Regions from separate parts of the Bacillus songklensis genome, predicted to be linked through region 2. Evidence: riboswitches for the same ligand, from Rfam matches in the RefSeq annotation. Region 2 holds a riboswitch; the other holds the start of a gene.
What was found. Region 2 has a riboswitch for ZMP and ZTP ahead of ACFOU2_RS19610 (phosphoglycerate dehydrogenase). Riboswitches for the same ligand answer to the same signal wherever they lie in the genome.
Positions count from the first base shown of each region.

Region 1: another riboswitch for ZMP and ZTP. It lies ahead of ACFOU2_RS11690 (APC family permease); the one in region 2 lies ahead of ACFOU2_RS19610 (phosphoglycerate dehydrogenase).

Region 1 is NZ_JBHRZT010000052.1:83,786-87,465, reverse strand. Features, by position in the region: gene ACFOU2_RS11690 (APC family permease) at 55-1,686, opposite strand; ZMP/ZTP riboswitch at 1,745-1,824, opposite strand; partial or broken gene ACFOU2_RS11685 (response regulator) at 2,152-2,340, shown strand; gene ACFOU2_RS11680 (S1C family serine protease) at 2,584-3,072, shown strand; partial or broken gene ACFOU2_RS11675 (glycosyltransferase) at 3,085-3,570, shown strand.
Region 2 is NZ_JBHRZT010000072.1:157,760-161,439, forward strand. Features, by position in the region: gene ACFOU2_RS19600 (LysR family transcriptional regulator) at 1-729, opposite strand, end outside; gene ACFOU2_RS19605 (SDR family NAD(P)-dependent oxidoreductase) at 854-1,594, shown strand; ZMP/ZTP riboswitch at 1,760-1,838, shown strand; gene ACFOU2_RS19610 (phosphoglycerate dehydrogenase) at 2,015-3,214, shown strand; gene ACFOU2_RS19615 (hypothetical protein) at 3,355-3,480, opposite strand; gene ACFOU2_RS19620 (DUF3298 and DUF4163 domain-containing protein) at 3,537-3,680, shown strand, end outside.

The sequences.
Region 1 (3,680 bases), on a different contig from region 2:
AAATATATATGCTTAAGTTCCACAGATTTTGTGCGGCAGAACAAAAGTATATAGCTACATAGCTTTGCTTACATCAGAAGTTTTTGCCTCTTTTTCTTTATCGGCTATCGATCTGTTGATTTGCTCAGCCTCTTGAGTGTATCCTGTTTTTATTCCGCTTCTCACACCCCAAAAATAGAACATAAGTGACAAACATGCAATGAGGAGCATATCCCAGCCATATGGAATCATATTTCTCCCTCCGAATTTTTCACTTCCGAGGTAAGAAATCAGGATCATACATAATAAATAGACAATCAACCAAATTCCTGAAAAAAATTGTTGTTTAAATCCACGCCAGTTGTTCTTTGCCTGATAATAAAAATATAATGGCAACCCAATAATCATAATGAATAATACTTCTCCTGTCAGCGGCCAACGAGCCCAATATAAAGTAAGAGATGCAAAAATAAATCCGCAAGGCGCAATGAAAGATGCCCCTTTAAGATAGAACGGCCGGTGGAAATGTTCAGCAGTACGCCGCAACGTCATGAGTGCGACAGGTCCCATTATATAAGAAATCAATGTTGCCACAGAAATAATTTCAGCCAGTACCCCCCAACCCCGAAACAAAAACAAAAAGAGAAAGCATATGCCTAAATTCAAAAACATCGCCGCACGCGGAACGCCATAAACAGGGTGGACAGTTCCGAAAACAGGAGGCAAATATCCGTTCTTTTGCATTCCATAAATCATCCGTGCTGTGGTGGCGGTATAAGTCGTTCCTGTACCGGACGGGGAAACAAATGCATCCGCATACAGCAAAATTGCCAGCCAATTGAAAGCAAGTGCAATCGCCAAATCGGCGAATGGAGAATTAAAGTTAAGGTGACTCCATCCTTTTACAAGCAGGAACGGGTCTACTGCACCAATAAAAGCAATTTGCAAAAGAACATATATGACAGTTGCGATGAGAATAGAACCAATGACTGCAATTGGAATAGAACGGTTTGGTGTTTTGGCTTCACCGGCCATATTTACCGGACTTTGAAATCCGTTAAAAGCAAAGACAATTCCAGAGGTTGCGACAGCCGTTAATACACTTGCCCAACCGTATGGAGCCACACCGTTTGTGCTTGTAAAATTCTCTCCGTGGAAACCTGCAAATAGTAAAGCGCCGGCTGCGATGCCTGGAATAATAAGCTTAAATACTGTAATGGATGAATTGGCTTTTGCAAAAAGATTAACAGTCCAATAATTTAAGAAAAAATATACTAGAAGCAGCATAGATGCGATAAGTAAACCTTTGAATGTCAATACATTATTTTTTACGAGTGAATGTGTCCAATTTGCCCATTCCCAAGGCCATGTACTCATATATTGAACGGAAGCGATCGCTTCAACAGGAATAGTGGAAGCGATCGCGATCCAGTTTGCCCACGCTGCCAGAAATCCAACAAATGAGCCGTGTGAATATTGAGGATACTTTACCATTCCTCCGGCTTCTGGAAACATGGTGCCAAGCTCTGCATAAGACAAAGCAATCAATAAGATAACCGCCATACCGATAATCCAAGAAAAGATAGCTGCCGGGCCGGCAATTTGTGCAGCTTTCCAGGCTCCAAATAACCATCCTGAGCCAATGATGGAACCAAGACCAGTCATAGTTAGGGCAAAAGTTCCCATTTTTCTCTGCATATTATTCATGCATATCTACTCCTTTTTTTAAAATTAGGAAAATAAAAAGCACTTGATTAAAAAATCAAGTGCTTGCCCAGGCGCGCGGCTCATGAACCTATATGCTCCCTCATGGTACTCCATGTTGCGCCAGTTACATATAGGATTAATATTTGTGTGATATATCATTTGTTAGTATATAATATTATTTCGCAATTAACAATATTTTATGAAAAATAACATGATTTTACTTGTGAAATCTAAAAAGTGTTATTTAAAAAATGTTTGCATTCAACCAATCGTTATATTGAAATAAATGAAACATAATGCCAAGAAGATGTGTTTGATATTCATGCAGAAGTAAATCACACCTCTGCTTTTTCTTATTTCTCAATGTATGAATAAAAAACTTGTTATTCCCTGATTGATTTTCACCGTTTTTTCATTTTTGAAGATTAAAGTAACAAAGGTACAGGCATGTATATACCGCACGATGACGTGTTAATTCTGGATTGGATGATGCCCAACGGAGACGGAGTGGAAGTATGCCGGCGCTTGCGCAAAGAGGGGTATTCGGGAGCGATTCTTATGTTGACAGCAAAAGATGCCGTTGAAGACCGTATAGAAGGGTTGGATTCGGGAGCGGATGATTATCTCGTCAAACCGTTTGAAATTGATGAGCTGCGTCCACCCCCGGAGCGTCATGAAATTCATCTCATGATAGCCGGCCGTCCAATTTTCTACAAAGGTCAATTCATCGGAATGCTTTATATCGGAAAAGATATTTCATTTGCTTATCGACTATTCAAGTTGCTTCTGATGATTCTGGTGGGATTAGCCGTTCTATTTTTCGGGGTGCCCTGTTTATTAGTTATTTGATGTCGAAAAAGGCGATGATTCCCATTACCCGGGCATTTGCCAGACAACGTGAAATTTGATTTTCGGCCTCCCGTGGAAAAAGCGATTCAATCGGTTGGATCGCTGGCCGCATCGAAGCAAATTAATCTAAAAAGAATTGACGCACAAATCGTCGGTGCCGACCCGTTAACAGACTTAGCTGTATTAAAAATAGATAGCCAGTATGTGACACCGATTGTAGAAGACCTATTACAATACGGCGAAGTAAAAAGACCGTACCTTGGTGTAGGGCTGCAAAATATTAGCGACTTGTCCCAATACATTCAGCAAGGACAGTTAAGTCTGCCCGAGGATCTAACAGAAGGAGTGATCATTACAACTGTAGAGCCATCTTCACCTGCAGCAGAGGCCGGACTTCAAGTAAAGGATGTAATTATATCTATCAATGGCACTAAAGTAAGCACTGTCGGCGAATTAAGAAAATATCTTTATACTCAGACAAAAATCGGAGACGAAATTAAAATGGGACTTTATCGCAACGGGATTTGGAGGGTCTGACCCTGCTTTGCACGCTTGATTGACCGCAAGGTGTGCGGTCAATTAGTGAACATGAAGGAAAGAAGCCGCTTTGTCCGCGGGCTTGTCAGCTGGGTGGGGTTTAAACAAACCGCCATTGAATACGAGCGGGACGAACGCCTGGCGGGAGAGACGAAGTATCCGCTCAAGAAGATGCTCCATTTCTCGATGGATGGGATTACTTCTTTCTCCTATAAGCCGTTAAAAATGGCGAGTCTCTTAGGCGTCCTTCTTTCATTTGCAAGTGTAATCTGGATGTTCGTTGTTTTGTACCTGAAACTATTTACCGACTCGACCGTCACCGGCTGGTCTTCCCTTCTAATGACTATGCTTTTCTTTAATGGGGTGGTTCTCATTATGCTGGGAGTGATCGGTGAGTATATCGGAAGAATTTATGATGAAGCAAAGGGTCGTCCGTTATATATTCTTCAGGACAGCCATAGGGTCGAACGAGAGAGTGAAAAGGTATCTCGTTATGTCCAATATCTTTTAGCGCAGGTTTGTTCTTATGCAGCCGGCATGGTGAACAGCTATGTAAGGAACAAGTTAGTAGACACATTTAAATTAGCTCTTAAAAAATGTATAATGTA
Region 2 (3,680 bases):
ATTTTGATACTTCTGAAGTTTTGCAACATCAGAAGGTACTAAACTGACACCAAGTCCATCACTAACAGATTGTAAAATAGCCTCAAGTGAATCAAACTCAATGATACGTAAATGGTTGCAAGAATTCTTTTTTGATAAATGAATAAGCGTTTTTCTATAAATGCAATTAGGATTGCTATTTACAAGTAACGTTTGTTCATACTCCATCTTATCCGGATGATTCTTTGGTGAAATAAGGCTTACTTTTTCTGGAATTGTGTAAACTGTTTTTAATTCGCTATAATCAAATGGTTCGGTGACAAAGGCGCCATCAATTTCTCCATAAACAACCTGTTCCAGCAGCATACTAGTTGTATCTGTTCTCACTTTCACATTAATTTGATGATGAACACTAAGGAAAGATGACAATATTCTAGGGACCTTTAGGGCAGAGATCGTTTGTGTGGCACCAATTACTAGACGTTCCTGCCATTTATCGGGATTGATTTTTATTTTTGCTTCATCCATTAACTGGAGAATCCGGTTAGCATAATCGAGTAAAATTTCCCCATCGCGAGTCAACGTTACTCCTCTATTATTTCGCTTAAATAATCTAACTCCTAATTCTTCCTCTAAATTTTTAATTCTTTGACTGATATTTGGTTGTACATATCCTAGTTTCTCAGCAGTTTTAGAGATAGAACGCAATACAGCAACATGTTTAAAGATGAATAAATCATGAGACTCCATAAGGTTCAATAGCCTCCTCTGATATCATTTAAAATGATACCACGCTAATTTCTAACTATTATACAGCTCTAATCCCTCAAAATATAATCAAAATAGTAAATAAAGCAAGGAAGGGTGATTAAAAATGGAACTAGCTAATAAGTCAATAATCATAACTGGTGCTGGAACAGGAGTAGGAAAAGCAACGGCATTAAAATTAGCAAGTGAAGGTGCAAAAGTCGTTATAAATTATAATAAATCCGCAAATGACGCAGAGGATGTTGTAAGACAAATTAAAGAACAAGGAGGTGCAGCATTTTCTTTTAAAGCCGACGTTGCAAAGGAAGAAGAAGTAATAAAAATGGTATCTAAAACGATTGAATTATATGGAACAGTCGATGGATTAGTCAACAATGCCAGTATTACCGCCCAAATCTCTATGGGCGATTTAAACTCAGTAACAGATAGAATATGGAACGAACTTTTTGATGTGAATGTAAAAGGTATGTTTCATTGTGTAAAGGCAGTCGTTCCTTACATGAAACAACAAGAATCAGGGGTTATTATAAACATGGGCAGCGTTGCAGGAGTGACAGGAATAGGTTCATCTATTCCATATGCTGCAACCAAGTCAGCCATACATGCAATGACAAGGTCATTGGCGATTGCTTTAGCACCGGAAATTAGAGTTAATGCAATTGCACCTGGGGCTGTGGATACAAGATGGTGGGCTGGTAATGAAGAGAAAATGTATAAGCTTGCCGGCAACATACCTCTTAAGAGGATATCAACACCTAATGATATTGCGGAATCCATTATTTTTCAAATGACTCAAAGTTCCATAACAGGACAAACATTTATAGTAGACAATGGACAGACTCTTTAAAACGTAGTAACAGCCTTTTACTAATTTACCATTAAATGATTGGTGAACCTTGCCATAAGTAAAGGAAAATTCTACTATATACTTCAGCCAAAGGAACTGAAATGGAATAACCTTTAAATGGAGGTTGAAGATTGCTGAAATATTTGATAATATAAAATAAATGAAAAGGCTATGTGTAACTGGCGAAACGCGGATAACCGTGAGGGAGCACATAGTGTCGCAGCCGTTCGCCTGGGCAGAGGTAAGGGAAGTATATCCCTTACCTCTTTCTGTTTATTAGGAGGGATAGCCCATACTGCTTTTATTATTGTAGTAAAGACAGGTTTTTACAAAATTTGAATGATGGCAAGTTCCCTTGCTTAACATCTTTTAAATTTAGGAATTTGAAAATGATCATAACTAAAAAGAGGAGAGAACAATATGAGCACAATCATTTTAGACAAAGTGAAAACAATCAAAACGTTAAATAATATTGCAGAAAGCGGGCTGAATGTATTCAATAAGGATAACTTTACAATCGACAATGATAGTGAAAATCCTGATGCCATTGTTGTTCGCAGCTTTAACATGCATACAATGGAATTCGGCAATAATTTAAAAGCAATCGCCCGGGCCGGGGCGGGTGTCAATAATATTCCGGTCGATAAATGTACAGAGCAAGGAATTGTTGTGTTTAATACTCCAGGTGCTAATGCGAATGCTGTAAAAGAAATGGTTCTTACCACATTAATGGCTTCATCCCGTAACCTTTTTGACGGTGTGGCCTGGACAAAGACGTTAGAAGGTGAAGGCGAACAAATTCCAAAGCTTGTAGAAGCGGGAAAGAAGCAATTTGTTGGAAAAGAAATTAAAGGAAAAACTCTGGGGGTAATCGGTTTAGGTGCGATCGGTGCGCTTGTAGCGAATGATGCGCTTGATTTAGATATGGACGTGATCGGGTTTGACCCGTTCATCTCTGTCGATACAGCTTGGAACTTGTCCCGCAATGTACAGCGCGCTATGACGATTGAACAGTTGTTTGCTGAATCAGATTATATTACTGTACACGTCCCGTTAACCGATGACACGAGAGGAATGTTTAACCAAGAAACATTTAGCATCATGAAGCCGGGCGTTCATATTTTGAATTTCTCACGCGGTGAGCTTGTGAATGAAATAGATATGGCAGTGGCACTTGAAGATGGAATAGTCGGTAAGTATATTACAGACTTCCCGAATGAAAATGTATTGAAAATGAAAAATACCGTTTCAATCCCGCATCTTGGTGCCTCCACAAAAGAGTCAGAGGAAAACTGTGCCATTATGGCGGCTCGCCAGGTGAAAGACTTTTTAGAAACTGGAAACATCAAAAACTCAGTGAATTTCCCGAATGCTTCCCTTCCTTATACAGGAAAGCGACGTGTGGCCGTTTTCCACCAAAACGTTCCAAACATGGTTGGGCAGATCACATCGGCTATATCAAGCTATCATTTGAACATCGCCGACATGGTGAACAGAAGCCGAGGGGGATACGCGTATACGATGATTGACATTGACAATAAAGTAAACGGCGATATCATTCCTGGTTTGGAGGAAAAAATCAGCCAAATCGAAGGCATCGTTACAGCTCGTATTATTTAATTGAATAGGTGAAATTAGTTGAACAGTATCATCTTGCTATAAAGCGGCAGGATTCGATTTTAAATTGTATTATACAAAGCCGGGGAATTGTTATGTTCCTCGGCTTTTTAATGATAGTGATTGAAATAATTTTCGATTAATTAAGCTCCGAATTCATTTTCCACAGATATTAATTTATAACAGCCTTCTAATTCACTGTTTTGCCCTGTCATAAGATCACTAATCATCGTGATGGTACCATGCTGCTTTACTTCTACCTTTTGCACACATTAATTTATCCCGGGAATACAATGATTGAAAAAATAGTAGAGGGTGGATAAATATGCCCATTTCGTTTCCTGTTAACATTAAAACCGTTAAAATCAGCAGCGGGACGGATAAAACAGTCTTTTATCCCCAAGTAATCGGGATGGAACATCAAGAATTGGAAAGGTCAATAAATCGGAGAATTGTCCATCAAACACAG